3 regions of the Cupriavidus basilensis genome follow, and region 3 is predicted to be linked to each of the others. Evidence: predicted binding sites of a transcription regulator. Region 3 holds the regulator's gene; each other region holds the start of a gene.
What was found. The regulator FNR, encoded in region 3, switches genes on or off when oxygen is low (the NO sensors DNR and NnrR bind a similar motif). The targets are predictions, from matches to a motif close to TTGATNNNNATCAA.
Positions count from the first base shown of each region.

Region 1: the regulator FNR is predicted to act here: its motif matches at 3,323-3,336, upstream of F7R26_RS08440 (universal stress protein).
Region 2: the regulator FNR is predicted to act here: its motif matches at 2,295-2,308, upstream of hemN (oxygen-independent coproporphyrinogen III oxidase).

Region 1 is NZ_CP062803.1:1,847,503-1,852,524, forward strand. It holds gene F7R26_RS08420 (helix-turn-helix domain-containing protein) at 1-449, opposite strand, end outside; gene F7R26_RS08425 (response regulator) at 557-988, opposite strand; gene F7R26_RS08430 (PAS domain-containing sensor histidine kinase) at 1,263-2,636, shown strand; gene F7R26_RS08435 (response regulator) at 2,633-3,277, shown strand; gene F7R26_RS08440 (universal stress protein) at 3,416-4,252, shown strand; gene F7R26_RS08445 (MBL fold metallo-hydrolase RNA specificity domain-containing protein) at 4,264-5,022, shown strand, end outside.
Region 2 is NZ_CP062803.1:4,307,896-4,312,917, reverse strand. It holds gene F7R26_RS19880 (ATP-binding protein) at 1-968, shown strand, start outside; gene F7R26_RS19875 (ABC transporter substrate-binding protein) at 1,006-2,148, opposite strand; gene hemN (oxygen-independent coproporphyrinogen III oxidase) at 2,554-3,975, shown strand; gene F7R26_RS19865 (c-type cytochrome) at 4,040-4,897, opposite strand.
Region 3 is NZ_CP062803.1:2,570,161-2,575,182, reverse strand. It holds gene ccoP (cytochrome-c oxidase, cbb3-type subunit III) at 1-219, shown strand, start outside; gene ccoG (cytochrome c oxidase accessory protein CcoG) at 275-1,774, shown strand; gene F7R26_RS11660 (membrane protein) at 1,843-2,061, shown strand; gene F7R26_RS11655 (hypothetical protein) at 2,064-2,309, shown strand; gene fnr (fumarate/nitrate reduction transcriptional regulator Fnr) at 2,396-3,121, opposite strand; gene F7R26_RS11645 (sulfite exporter TauE/SafE family protein) at 3,420-4,184, shown strand; gene F7R26_RS11640 (hypothetical protein) at 4,140-4,649, opposite strand; gene scpB (SMC-Scp complex subunit ScpB) at 4,776-5,022, shown strand, end outside.

The sequences.
Region 1 (5,022 bases), 720 kb from region 3:
AAGGGAATGACGCACACCGCGCTGTCTTCCAGGGCGATGGCGTCGCAGGCGTGGTGCTCCGTGCAGATGCCATCCAGCCCGAGCGTCTCGCCGGTGAGGAAGAAGCCGCTGACCTGCTCGCAGCCGTTCTGGTGCGCCAACACCGTCTTGAACGATCCGGAACGCAGCGCATAGATGCTCTGAAAGGCGTCGCCGGCCCGGTAAAGTGCTTCGCCGCGCCGGACCATGCGCCAGTTGTGGATCACGGCATCGAGCCTGGAGCGATCCGCATCGTTCAGGTTGCCACCCATGCAGATGGCGCGCATGGCGCAGCTTGAGCAATTTGCCTTGTGAGACACCGTGGCCGGCGGGGTGGGTTCCAGGGGCAGGAAATCCAGCAATTGGGGGCTGTGAAAGGCCTGGGGCATCGCCGCAGGCGCTTTCGCTTGCTGTTGCAGGTACGCTGACATGGCTGATTCCTTTGTCTCTGGTCTCTTATCTCTTGCCCCTGGCCGCTCGGACTGGCCACTGCGCTCGGGCGTGTTTGCCGCCGATGCCGGGCAAAGCGCTGCGCGCGCTATGCCGCGGTGTGTTCCGGTGCCGCCGCCCGAGCGCTTATCTTCTGCGCCGCAAGGCGCAGCAGGGTGCTGCGCAACGCGTCGAATTCCATGGTCTTGTCGAAGAAGTACGACGCGCCAGCCCGCAGGCAAGCACTGCGCATTGGCGCCGCCGGGCAGTTGCTCAGGACGACCACGATCGCCTGGCGGCGCATTTTTCGCAGGCCCTGCAGTGCGCTCAGCCCCGATCGGCCATACCGGCTCAGGCTGAGGATGACAACGTCGGGCAACAGGATCTGCGCGGCCAGCAGTGCGGCGCGTGGCTCGCGGGCCTGGGCGAGCAGTTCCACTTCCTGGATCGATCTGAGCATCCTGGCCTGCCGCGCGCCGATCAGGGCCGAGTCCTCGAGCAGCAGGACGCTCAGACGATCGGGAAGAAACATGGTGTTCATGCCATCGAGTATGGTTTGCGCCGTGGCAGGAAAAAAGAAGCGGTCGCTGAGAGTGCTGTCTGAATGAGGAAGGCCCCTGTCAGGCAAACCTGACAAAGACCATAGGCTATCCGGACGATGGCACCCCCTATGCCCACCTCGCTATATTGCGAGCACATCACAGAGGGCGTGTGCATTTCACCCAAATCGCCTACCTTTACAGGAGAGCCTCCGGCGATCCTCGCGGGATCCACGCAGGACTTGCCGACCCTCCGGGAGCACTTCGCGACCAGCCATGGCGACCAACGAGCCTCCTTCACCGAATTTGCCTTCCGCGCGCAAGGCATCGCTTCACGCCACGCTTGGCGAACTGGCGGCAGGTGGCGCCGTGCTCGCGCTGCTCCTGCTGCTGGCACTGTGGTTCATTACCGTGCTTGCCCCCCGGCCAGGCGGCCTGGCCGCGCCGATGCTCGGCGCCTGGGGCCTGGCGGTGGCAGTGGTACTGTCGCTGCTGCTGGTGCGCCTGCGGCGGCTTCGGCGCGCGGGGGAAGACAACCTGGCGCGCATCCAGGACAGCGAGGCTCGCCTGGCAGGGATCATCCGCTCGTCGATGGAAGCGATCATCACGGTGGACGAAGCGCAGTGCATTGTGTTGTTCAACCCCACGGCGGAGCGTCTTTTCGGGTACACCTCCGCCCAGGTGACCGGCCGCCCCCTGGCGGACCTGATTCCGGCGCGCTTTCGTATGGCACATGAGGCGCACGTACGCCGGTTCGGCGTCACCGGGGTCACGGACCGGCAGATGGGCCAGCAGCGGGTACTGCATGCGCTGCGCCAGGACGGCACGGAGTTCCCCATCGAGGCTTCCATCTCCCAGACGCAGGACGGCGCCGGCAAGCTGTTTACCGTCATCCTGCGGGACACCACGGAGCGGGTGAGGGTGGAGACGGCCCTGCGGCAGTCGCGCGAGGAGCTCCAGCAACTCTCCGACCGGGTCCAGGCATCGCGGGAAGAGGAACGCCGCCGTATCGCCCGCGAGTTGCACGACGACCTGGGCCAGCGCCTGAGCGCGCTGAAGATGGACCTGGCTATCCTCGTCAGCGACCTCATGGATGCCGGAACGGCGCCTGCCTTGCTGGACCAGGCCGCCGCCATGCACCTGGTCATCGACGAAACCGTGGCTTCGGTGCGACGCATCGCCGCCGACCTGCGCCCGGCGTTGCTGGACGAGCTCGGCCTGATCCCGGCGATCGAATGGCTGGCAAAGGAGTTCTCCGCCCGCTATGGCGTCAATGTCATCACCCATGCCGCCGAGGAGGAAGACGTCGGCGAGCACGCGGCCACCGCGGTATTCCGTATCGTGCAGGAGGCGCTTAGCAATGTCGTGCAGCATGCGCAGGCCAACCGGGTCGATATCGAGCTGGTTCGCCAGGACGACCATTTTGAGCTGACCGTGCGGGACAATGGCCACGGCAATGCCGCCACGCAGCCTGCCGGTGGCGAGCGGGTATCGCTGGGGCTGGTGGGGATCCGGGAGCGCGCACGGCTGCTTGGGGGCACCGTGGCGACAAGCCAAGCGCCTGGCGAGGGCTTCTGCCTGACCGTGCGCTTTCCGTTGGCCACAGCCACAGCCACAGCCACAGCCGCGAGCGCGGAGGCAAGCCCATGATCCCCGTGATGATCGCCGACGACCACGCCGTGATGCGCGACGGGCTGCGCCACATCCTGAGCCGCGCGGGTGGCTTCGAGGTGGTGGGTGAGGCGGTGGATGGCGCTGCCGTGCTGCAGATGGCGCGCGACTGCAAGGCCCGGGTCATCCTGCTGGACCTCTCCATGCCCGGGCGCAGCGGGCTGGAGTTGATCAGGCAATTGCGCGTGGAGCAGCCCGAGCTGCGTATTCTGGTGCTGACCATGCATGCCGAGGAGCAGTACGTGGTGCGCGCGTTCCGGGCCGGGGCGGCGGGCTACCTGACCAAGGAAAGCGCGGCCACGGAGCTGGTCAGCGCGATTGGCAAGGTCGCGGCGGGGGGCACCTACGTGAGTCCCGCGATGGCCGAGAAGCTGGCCAACAGCCTGCAGGACGAGCGCCGCGAGGATCCCCACCTGCGCCTGTCGGATCGCGAGATGGAAGTCTACCGCCGCCTGGTGCTGGGCGAGCCGCTGACCGAGATCGCTGCCGCCTTGTGCGTCAGCGCCAAGACCGTAAGCACCTACAAGATGCGGTTGATGGAAAAACTGCGGTTGCCCAGCGAGGCGGCGCTGGTGCGCTATGCGATCCAGCATCGCCTGTTTGACGAAGGCGATATCTAGCTCCTGCGCTTCCCGCGCTTACCGCGCTTCCCGCGTTTGCTGCGCTTGATCTGGGACAAAGTGCGGCAGGCGCGCTGTGCCACCATGAACTGGACCGGGTCTGCCAGCAGGCATGCTCGCCAATACATGGAGCACATCATGGACTACCGGACCGTGCTGGTCGCGCTCGGAGCGGATCCCGACTGCGCATCCCGCGTCAGGATGGCTGCCGACCTGGCAGCCTCTTTTGGCGCGCATGTCACCGGCGTCAGCGCCACCGGCCTGCGCCTGGACCCGATCCGGGGCGCGGGCGATGACGCTGCGCGGCATATGGCGGCGTCGCGCGGCAGGCTGCTGTCGCAGGCCACGCTGCAGGGCGAGATACTGAGCAGCACCATGGCGGCGCAGGCGCCGGGCGTACCGTTCTCGCACCGCGTGGTGGAGGAGGAAACCGGCTGGGTCCTGGCGCAGGAGGCCCGCGTAGCCGATCTGGCCGTGATGGCTCGGCCGGTGGCAACGCAGGAAGTGGCATCGCTGGGCGCCGGGGCGGCCGAGTACGTGCTGCTTAACGCCGGCCGCCCGGTATTGCTGGTGCCGCAGGCGTTTCGCCGGCTGCATGGCGGGCACGTGGCGATCGCATGGGACGGGCAGCGCGAAGCGGCCCGGGCCGTGGCCGACGCCATGCCTTTGCTGCTGCGCGCCAGCCACGTCACCATCATCGGCGTCTGGGACGATCGCGGCGAACCGCGGGCGGACTCGGAGCCGGTGGCCGGCTTGCGGCATTACCTGCAGCGCCATGGCATCGTGGCCGGCGTGCGCAACGTGCAGAAGGCGGGGCCCGTCGCCACCTGTCTGCTCGACGCGGTTGGCGCGCTGGGGGCCGACATGCTGGTGGCCGGGGGCTACGGCCACTCGCGCATGCGCGAACTGATCATGGGCGGCACCACGCGCACGTTGATGCATCACGCGCCGGTGCCACTGTTGTTGTCGCATTGACGGAGCGCGCCATGCAGCTGCAATTTCTCGGCGCGACCGATACCGTCACGGGGTCCAAGTATGTGCTCGACACCGGCCGCAGCCGCGTGATGGTGGACTGCGGGCTGTTCCAGGGCTACAAGGCGCTGCGCCTGCGCAACTGGGACCGCTTGCCGGTCGATCCGTCCACGCTGGACGCGGTAGTGCTCACGCACGCGCATATCGACCATAGCGGATACCTGCCGCTGCTGGTGCGCAACGGCTTTCGGGGGCGGGTGTTCTGCACCATGGGCACCGCGCAGCTGTGCCAGATCCTGCTGCCCGACAGCGCGCACCTGGCGCAGGAGGACGCGCACTACGCCAACCGCAAGGGCTACTCGCGGCATCAGCCGGCGTTGCCGCTCTACGACGGCGCGGACGCCGTGCGCGCCTTGCGCCGGCTCGACCCGTTTCACTACGACACGCGGGTGCGGGTGACGCCCGACGTGGAGGCGGAGTTTCATCGCGCCGGGCATATCATCGGCTCGGCCATCGTGACGCTGCATGTGGATGGCAAGCGGATTGTGTTTTCCGGCGACCTGGGACGCCAGCACGACGTCGTGATGCGCGCCCCGGAGATCCTTCGCGAAGCGGATCACTTGCTGATCGAGTCCACCTACGGCGACCGCGCCCATCCCGCGGAGGATCCGCTCGACACGCTGGGCGAGGTCGTCAGCCGCACCATCGGGCGCGGCGGCAGCGTGGTGATTCCCGCGTTTGCCGTCGGGCGCACCCAGGCGCTGCTGTATTGC
Region 2 (5,022 bases), 1.7 Mb from region 3:
TCGTCCCCGGCGACGAGATGCCGCCGCCGCCCCCGGATGCCGAGGCGCGCGCGGACAACGGCCAAGGCGGGGCCGGGGCCCCAGTGCCGCCACGCCGCCCGCGCCGCACCCACGGTCTTGGGCCGCCGCGCCTGGGCCAGCTGTTCCAGCTCGCCGCCATTGTGGCCGCGTCCTGGGTGGGCGCACGATTGCTGGCCAGGCCGGTCCAGCGCCTGGCCAGCAGCGCCGGCAGGCTGGCCCAGGACGTGCATGCCCCGCCGCTGGACGAAGACAGCGGCCCGGCCGAGGCCCGCGCCGCAGCCAAGGCCTTCAACCACATGCAGCAGCGCATCCGCACCCAGCTGGCACAGCAATCGCGTTTCCTGGCCGCCGTGTCCCACGACCTGCGCACCCCGCTCACCCGCATGAGCCTGCGCATCGAAGGCGTCGACGACAACCAGGTCCGCTATCGCCTGCGCCAGGACCTGGCGGAGATGAACGGTCTGATCGATGCCACCCTGTATTACCTGCGCGAGCGCGACGGCGCTGCCGCGCCGCGCCAGCGGGTGGACGTGCATGCCTTGCTGCAAGCCGTGGTGGACGATGCCACGGAAGTCGGCCAGGACGTCACCTTGTCTGGCGACGCCGAGCCGCTGCTGGCCTATCCGGCCGAACTGCGCCGGGCCGTGGTCAACCTGGTCGAGAACGCGCACCGCTACGGCGGCAGCGCGTGCATTGAACTGGTGGACAGCCCCGAGCGGGTGGTGATCGATGTGTGCGACAACGGCCCCGGCATTCCGCCGGAGGAAATGGCGCGCGTGCTGGAGCCGTTCTACCGGCTCGAATCCTCGCGCAACCGTGCCACCGGCGGGGTCGGCATGGGCCTGTCGATCGCCGCGGATATCGTCTCGCGCCACGGCGGCGAGCTCAGCCTGGCCAACCGGGCGGAAGGCGGCCTGCGGGTGCGCATCGTGCTGCCGCGCGCCTGAGCCCCGGGCGGCCCGGTGCCAACGCTACCGTTACCGCTCACCGCGCGGTGCCGCCACCCATCGCCGCAAGCTGCACATACTGCGAGCCGCGCGAGCCGCGCGTGAAATCCAGCACGAAATCGCCCACGTCGACGCGGGCCTGCAGCGCGCGCCGCAGGTCCGCCGGGCCGGCCCCGCGCGGCGCGGCCAGCGCCGTGCGCACCAGCCAGGCCGCGCCGATATAGCCGGCCAGCGTGGCCGGCGAGGCGGGTTCGTCCAGGAACTGCTTCATCCGGCCCACGTGCTCCTTGACCACGCGCAGGGTCAGGTCCTGCGGTCCCGGGGCGATCTGCGTCAGCACGATGCCGCCGACGTAGCCGGCGCCAAGAATTTCGCGTGCCGCCAGCGAATTGACCGCCGACAAGCCCACCAGGAAGCCGTACCAGCCGCGCGCCGCCAGCGCGCGGCCGAGATTGCCATAAGCCAGCGTATCGCCCGCCACGATCACCGCGGCCGGGCGCGCGGCGGCGATGCGTTGCGCCACCGCGCCGGTGTCGCCGCCCTTGCCCGTATCCAGCGTGAGTGCCTGCAGTCCCGGTTCCTGCTCGGCCTGGCGCCGCCACGGCGTGCCGCTAGCCAGGCTGCCGGCCGCAAAATCCGGCGCCACGGCCAGCACCAGTTGCTTGAGGCCATAGCTGCGCAACTGCCGGATGGCCGCATCCAGCTCGCTGCGGTAGTCGGCCCGCGTGTACCAGACGTGATCCGCCGCGAGCGACAGCCCCGACAGCGGCGCCACGATCTGCACGCCGCGCCGGGCTAGCTCGGGCGAGGCGGCCAACACCGGCAGCAGCGCATCGCTGGGGCCGAACAGCAATTCCGCCCGCTCCCCGTCGACCAGCGACAGCGCCTGCGCGGTGGCCGCGCGCGGATCGGCGTCGACCTCGCGCACCACATGCACCACGCGCGGCTCGCGCGCGCCGGCGTTGGCCGCATCGAACATCACTTTGGCCCCCGCCAGGTAGTCGCGCGCCAGGTCGGCCTGGGCGCCGCCCCGGTCCACCAGGTGGCCGATCACCAGCGGGCGGCGCGGCGGCACCTGCGCCAGCAAGGAGGCGGGCGCCAGCATGGCGCTGCCAAGCGCGGCCAGGACCCGGCGGCGCGGCGGCCGTGCGGGGTTGGCGATCAGGGAAGAAGCGTGCATGGGAATCCGCGAGGCCAGGTACAGAGCAATTGCATGATTGGGGGAGAGCGCCGCGCAGCCTATCCGGCCCAGGTGACGCTGGCATGACGCCGGGCATGTCATTGGCATGTCGCGGCCGTAACGCGCCGCATGTCATGGGCCGCGGCTTGACCCCGGTCAACGCAGGCACGGGCGGCGCGCCCTACGATGGGCCATCGAATCCACGACAAAGGCCGCCCCATGGCTGCGACTGCCCCCGCCCCGTTTCCCAATGCAATGTCCGTTCCCATTGGCGTTGCCGTCTCGGGCCAGTCCCGCACTTGCTCCGGCAAGTGCGGCGCCGCCTGCACCGGCAAGCCGGCGGGACGCGGCGCAGCCGCGCCGGGCCCGCATGCCTTGTCCGACTTTCGCGCGCTGGCGGGGCGCATGGATATCAACGGCCCGCGCTACACCTCGTACCCGACGGCGGACCGCTTCCACGGCGGCTTCGGCGCGCAGGACTACCAGCAGGCGCTGGCCGATTGCGCTGCCAGCGCCACCCACGCCGCCAGCACGGCCAAAGCCGCCGCGCCGCTCTCGCTGTACGTGCACGTGCCTTTCTGCGAGAACATCTGCTACTACTGCGGCTGCAACAAGATCATCACCAAGGACCACCGCCGCAGCGCCCGCTACGTGGACTACCTGGCGCGCGAGATGGCGCTGGTGGCGCAGCAGCTCGGCACGCGGCGCGAGGTAGTGCAGTCGCACTGGGGCGGCGGCACGCCGACCTTCCTCGATCCCGCCGAGATGCGCCGCGTCATGGACGCGCTGCACCAGCACTTCCGCCTGCTGCCCGAGGGCGAGCACTCGATCGAGATCGACCCGCGCCGCATCGGCGACGCGCAGATGGCGCTGCTGGCGGAACTTGGCTTTAACCGCATCAGCCTGGGCGTGCAGGATTTCGACGCCGAGGTCCAGCGCGCCATCCACCGCGTGCAATCGCTGGCCGAGACGCAGGCGGTCGTCGACGCCGCGCGCCGGCTGGGTTTCCGCTCGGTCAGCATGGACCTGATCTACGGCCTGCCGCACCAGACCACGGCGCGTTTTGCCGCCACCGTGGAACAAGTGCTGGCAATGCGCCCGGACCGGCTCTCGGTGTACAGCTACGCGCACTTGCCGCACGTGTTCAAGCCGCAGCGGCGCATCGACGAACGCGCACTGCCGGCCGCCGCCGAAAAACTCGACATCCTGGTCGCCACGATCGAGCAGCTGACCGCCGCGGGCTACGTCTACATTGGCATGGACCACTTCGCGCTGCCGGACGACGCGCTCGCCGTGGCCCAGCGCGAGGGCCGGCTGCAGCGCAACTTCCAGGGCTATTCCACCCACGCCGGCCATGACCAGCTCGGCTTCGGCGTTTCGTCAATCGGCGCAGTGGCGGGCCGTTACGTGCAGAACGCCCGCACGCTGGATGACTACTACAGTGGCCTCGACGCCGGCGTGCTGCCGGTGATGCGCGGCTTCGCCATGCGTGACGAAGATCGCTTGCGGCGCGATGTGATCGGCGCGCTGATGTGCAATGGCGTGTTGGACATGGCGGCAGTCGAAGCGCGCCACCGCATCGATTTTGCCGGGCACTTCGCGCACGAGCTGGCGGAGCTGGCGCAGCTGGCCGAAGACGGACTGGTGCGCTGTGAGCCAGGCCGCATCGAGGTGACACCGCTGGGGCGTTTGCTGGTGCGCCGCCTGGCCATGGTGTTCGACGGCTTCCTGCGCGAGGATGCCCGGCGCACCGAGCCCGCTGCCATCCGGAGCGCTGATGCGGGTACGCCTTTGCCGATGCCAACGCGCTACTCGCGCGTGGTTTAAGTCACACCGGAAAGCAAAAAGCCCGCGGCATGCCGCGGGCTTTTTTGTTGAGAGCTGCTTGCGCTTACTTCGAAGCGTTGGCCATGTAGTCCACTGCGGCCATCACGTCGGCATCGGGGCCGGCGTAGCCACCCTTCGGCGGCATCACGCCCTTGCCCTTCAGGGCGAAGGCATGCACGGCGTCCATGCCTTCCTTCAGGCGCGGCGCCCAGGCTGCCTTGTCGCCGAACTTCGGCGCACCGGCAACACCGGCCGCGTGGCAGGCGGCGCAGACTTGTTCGTAGACCTTCTTGCCCACTTCGGCGGAAGCCGGTGCGGCGGCTGCAGGTGCCGCTGCGGGAGCGGCCGGAGCAGCGGCTGCGGCAGGCGCAGCGGCGTCCGAGGCAGCAGCCGTAGCCGCAGCGGCGGCGGGCGCAGCCGGTTCCGGGAACTTGGCGCCGCCGGCGTCGGCCATATAGACCACGGCACGGCCGAGTTCGTAATCGGAGTAGTCGTCGGCGGTGGTGCCGGCGCGGGCTTGCATGGCGCCCTTGCCATGCAGCACGGAGTTCAGCAGGCCGTCAAAGCCCTGGCCGATACGCGCAGCCCAGTCACCAGCATTGCTGTACTTGGGCGCGCCGGCAGCACCGGTGGCGTGGCAGGCAGCGCAGACTTCCTTATAGACCTGCTCGCCCGTCTTGTAGACGCGCGGTGCGTTCGGGTCCTTCAGTTCGAGCGAGGCGACCGGCTTGATGCGGTCATTGACAGCTTCCACGGTAGCGGTAGAACCCGCGCCTTCCTTGGCACCGTGTCCGACAAAGTTGACTAGCAGGATGATCACGATGATTGGCACCAGGAAGGCGGCAATCACCACAGCGATCAGCTGCTTGGGGGTCTTGATGGGAGACTCGTGTTCGTCTTGTGCGTTATGGACGTCGCTCATACTCAACTCTCAATTTTGCAGGAAACCTGTGGCCGCTCGCGATCGGCTGCTTATGTGGCCGCTTGCTCGGTGGCCAATTCCCCCTGGCCAATTGCGCGCATCGGACTATTATCCGGTGCCAACTG
Region 3 (5,022 bases):
GGCAAGGGCAACCAGGCGCTTGGCGCGCCTAACCTGTCGGACCGCGTGTGGCTGTACGGCAGCTCGGAGGCGAACATCGTCGATGCCATCCTGAAGGGCCACAACAACCATATGCCGGCGCACGAGGAAATCCTCACGCCGGAGCGTATCCGCATGTTGACGGCCTATGTCTGGGGCCTGTCCAACACCGGCGGCGCAGGCGAGGGGGCAAAGCAATGAGCCACTGCGCTTATGCTTGTCAGGCGGACCCGCGCGGCGGCGGGGGCGTTCGCACATGAACGCCCCCGGACCGGAGCCGCTTGAAAGGAACGGGGCCGCGTGGGCGCCGCTGCGAGCGCCCACGCCTGATTCGGCTGACGCGGAAACGTCGGACGAGACCCTGTATGAAGTCCGCCGCAAGATCTATCCGCGCTCGGTGTCGGGTGCGTTCTCGAGCTGGCGGGTCTGGATGGTGGTCCTGACCCAGCTGTTCTTCTATGGCATGCCCTGGCTGCAGTGGAACGGCCGCCAGGCCATGTTGTTCGATCTCGGCGCGCGCAAGTTTTATATCTTCGGCCTGGTGCTGTGGCCGCAGGACGTGATCTACCTTGCCGTGCTGCTGGTGATCTCCGCGGTGTCGCTGTTTCTCTTCACGGCGATTGCGGGGCGGCTGTTCTGCGGCTACGCGTGTCCGCAAACGGTGTACACCGAGATCTTCATGTGGATCGAGCGGCATGTGGAAGGCGACCGCTTTGCCCGCATCCGCCTGGACGGCGACCCCTGGAGCGTGCGCAAGCTGCGCCTGAAGGCCACCAAGCACACGCTCTGGATCGTGATCGCGCTATGGACGGGCTTTACCTTCGTCGGCTACTTCTCGCCCATTCGCACGCTCGGCGCGCAGGTGCTGAGCCTCTCGCTGGGTCCGTGGCAGACGTTCTGGATGCTGTTTTACTCGTTTGCCACCTGGGGCAACGCCGGCTTCATGCGCGAGCAGGTCTGCAAGTACATGTGCCCGTATGCGCGTTTCCAGAGCGTGATGGTGGATCGCGACACCTATGTGGTCACCTATGACGTAGGCCGCGGCGAGCCGCGCGGCAGCCGCTCGCGCAAGGCGGACCACAAGGCTGCCGGGCTGGGCTCGTGCGTGAATTGCAGCATCTGCGTGCAGGTCTGTCCTACCGGCATCGATATCCGAGATGGCCTGCAGTACGACTGCATTGGCTGCGGCGCCTGTATCGACGCCTGCAACCAGGTCATGGACAAGATGGCTTACCCGCGCGGGCTGATCGGCTATACGTCTGAGAACGCCATGCGCAGCGCGCTCTCGGAGACCGTGGCACGCAAGCGCCTGGTGCGGCCGCGCACGGTGATCTACTCGGTGATCTGGCTGGCGCTGGTCGCCGGCTTCATGGCCTCGCTGGCCATGCGCACGCCGCTCAAGGTCGATATCATCCGCGACCGCGGCGCGCTGGGGCGGGAAGTGGAAGGGCGCTGGATCGAGAACGTGTACCGGCTGCAGCTGATCAACACGACCGAGGCGCCGACGCGCGTCGCCGTCAGCGCGGGCAGCGATGAGCTCAAGGGCTTGGCCGTGGAATATGATCACGCTGCCGGCAACCTGGAGCCCACGTCCAATCGCCTGATTCCCATCCGGGTGCGCGTGCCGATCGAGTCCGCGGCGCAGGGCACGCACAAGATCGAGGTCACGGTGACCGCGGTGCCCGACAAGGGCGCGGGGGGGCATGGCGCGGAGATTCGACAGAGCACCAGCTTTATCGTGCCGCGCAATCTATGAGGCGACGGGGGACGCTGGATGCACCAATCCGTACGCTACAGACGCGATCTAGAACTAGAGGAGGCCAGATGACGCAGCAAAGCAATCCCTGGTGGAAGGAGCCATGGCCGTGGCTGCTGATGAGTGGGCCGTTCGTGGCCATGGTGGCCTGCGGGGTCACGATCTGGCTGGCCATGACCCACCCGGATCCGCCCATTGAGGAAGGGGTCGCTCGCCACGGCCTGGTGGTCGAGAAGGCGGGCAGCGCGGCACGCCAGGCAGCGCCGGTCGCGGCGCAAGCGAGGTGATCATGAGGCTACGCTGGCTGATGTGGGTGTTGTGGCCCGCTTTCCTGGTCGCCGGGCTGACGACCGCGCTGGTATTCTCCATGGTCGATCCCGGTGACCTGCGCTTCTTCGGCCAGCCGGTCGAGGCATCGCGGGAGGCGGTCTACACCGTGGGCTTCCTGATCGCGTGGGTGCTGTGCTCGCTGTCGAGCGGCTTGACGTTGTACACCATGCCCACGCGGCTGGCGGACACGGACGAGCTGGAGTGACTGTGATGCGCGCCTTGCCGGTTCAGGCCAGCAGGCGCGGCATCGCGGCGAGCCGCCGCGGGCGAGGGCGGCCCGCGACGTGCACGTCAGCAGGACTTGTTGACGATCTGCTTGATCCCCACCATGTCGACCAGCTTGACGTGGCGCTGGCGAATCTGGATCAGGCCGGCTTCCGCAAAGCGCGAGAACAGGCGGCTGACGGTTTCGAGCTTGAGCCCCAGGTAGCTGCCGATTTCCTCGCGGCTCATGCGCAGCACAAATTCGGAGGCCGAATAGCCGCGCGCGGACAAGCGCTCGGACAGGTTGATCAGGAAAGCGGCAAGCCGCTCCTCGGCGCGCATCGATCCGAGCGTGATCAACATGACCTGGTCCTGCGAGATCTCCTTGCTCATCAGGCGCATGAACTGATGCTGCAGGGAAGGCAGGACGTTGGACAGCGTCTGGAGATCGCCAAAGCGCACCACGCAGACTTCGGTATCTTCCAGTGCGGTGGCGTCCGACGCGTGTTGCATCTCGCCAAGGCCGTCGAGGCCGACGACTTCGCCGGGAAGGTGGAAGCCCGTGATCTGCGAGCGGCCGTCTTCCATTGTCAGGTGGGTCTTGAGCGTGCCGAAGCGAATCGCGTAGACGGCGGTGAGAGGATCGCCGAGGCGGTACAGGGTTTCGCCCTTGCGTACGCGCACCCGGTCCTGGACCAGCGTATCCATCTTTTCGAGGTCCTGCTGCGACATGCCGACGGGCAGGCAGAGCTGGCCGAGCGAGCAAGTGGAGCAGCGGGGCGACATCTCGGTAATGGGAATGGTGGTGAGCAATTGGGGCCTGTCGGTTTAGCGCAGTCAATCAAGCGCGATGTGGCAGGCGCATTGAGTTGAGAGCTTGACGTTGAGAGTCGTCGGTTGGAAGCGCTATCCACATCGGCCTGGCGCGCGGGTCTTGCGGCAGTGCGCTATCTGTGCAGCGCGGCTTGCCGTGCCCGTCGTCATGTTGTGCGAGCGCGCTGATGTACGCGGGCGCCAAGCTTCATGTTGATAGCGCCTCTTGGAGCTGCGGGGGCGCGTTCGCCGCATTTTACCGCGCCGGACGTTGCGATTGTGTGATTGGGAGGAGAAGTTGACCATAGGCGTGCTTATCAGCGTATTTACCCTGGCTTTGCTGGGCGGCGTGCACTGCGCCGCCATGTGCGGCGGGATCGCGCTGGCGGCGGAGCAGGGCGGCGTTGCGCGCGTGCCTGCCACGGTGCTCCGGCGTCCCGGCCATTGGTTGCTGGAACTGCTTGTCATGCATGCCGGGCGGCTGAGCATGTATGCGGTGCTGGGAGGCTTGCTGGGTGCCCTTGGTGCCGGTGTCTGGAAGGCACAGTACCTGCCGCTGCAGCGTTGGCTGTTCGGGATCGGCAGCGTGATGCTGGTGCTGTCGGGCTTGTGGATGTTGTGCGGGCGCACCATGGGTACGGGTGGGCTTGAGCGGCTCGCCGCCCGGGGCGCGGGTGGCTTGCTGCGCGGCCTTGGCGCTGTCGGGGCGCGCTTGCCAGCTGTGGCCCGGGCGCATGGGCAGGGCCGCTTGCTGCGCCGCTACGGCATGGGGCTAGCCTGGGGGCTGGTCCCGTGCGGCATGGTGTACGGTGCTCTTGCCATGGCGTTGCTGGCCGGCAATGCTCTGTCGGGCGCGCTGGTGATGGCCGTGTTTGGCCTGGGCACCCTGCCGAACCTGCTGGTGATCTCGGGCCTGTCCGGCTATCTCAGGCAGCTTTCGCGGCGCCCGGCGTTGCGCGCTGGCGCTGGCCTTGCGGTGGTGGCTTTTGGCTTGGCCGGGGTGGCGCGCGCGCTGCTTTTACCTGAGACGCTTGCCGCGCATGGATTCTGCCTGGTCTTCTGAAGCGCCGTTTCGTGGTGTATCTGTCACTTCCTCGCTGAGGTAGCTGTGCGAATCGGTTGCAGGTTTGCCAGGGAATGCCATACAATCGCAAGAACAGCGATATCGCGCAGCGTATTTCATCGTGGCATCGTCAGGTAGCATCCGCTGCTCAGGGATGCATGCCAGGAACACCCAGGCAGGCATCAGCGCCAGGGACCGTTCCCCATCCGCCGTCCGGTTCAAAAGATTCGGTTCAAAAGACCAGCCACGGCAGGGCGGGGTGAAATAGGCCAGCAGGCCCGATATCCGTATTTTCTTGCACCCGGCGCGTTCGATGATAAACGCCGCGCCGGACAGGTCCGCCACATCAGGGGGAAGGCGCGACGCAAGGGCTCCGTCGACTGGCAGATAAAGCCGGTGGCCGGGCGATCTCCTGCCGGTCAGGTCCGGCACCCGATGCAATAAAAGAAGGCGCACGGCTGGCATGCATCAAGCATGCGGTTGGCTGCGCGGCCAGATGGCGGTGGCAATCCCTACCGCTGAACCCGCAATCTCCAGTGCGCCCGGGATCAACCGGGGCGCAGGTGCAAAGACAGGCTGCACGCAATCAACATGAATACCCAAGAGGCGAAGATCGTCCTCGAGACCGCGCTGATCTGCGCGCAGGAACCGTTGCGCGTCAATGACTTGCGCCGGCTGTTTGCCGACGAAGTCGGTGCCGACACCATTCGCGTGCTGCTGGAAGAGTTGCGCCGCGACTGGGAGCAACGCGGCGTGGAACTCGTGGCACTGGCCAGTGGCTGGCGTTTCCAGAGCCGCCCTGTCATGCGCGAGTACCTGGATCGGCTGAATCCGGAAA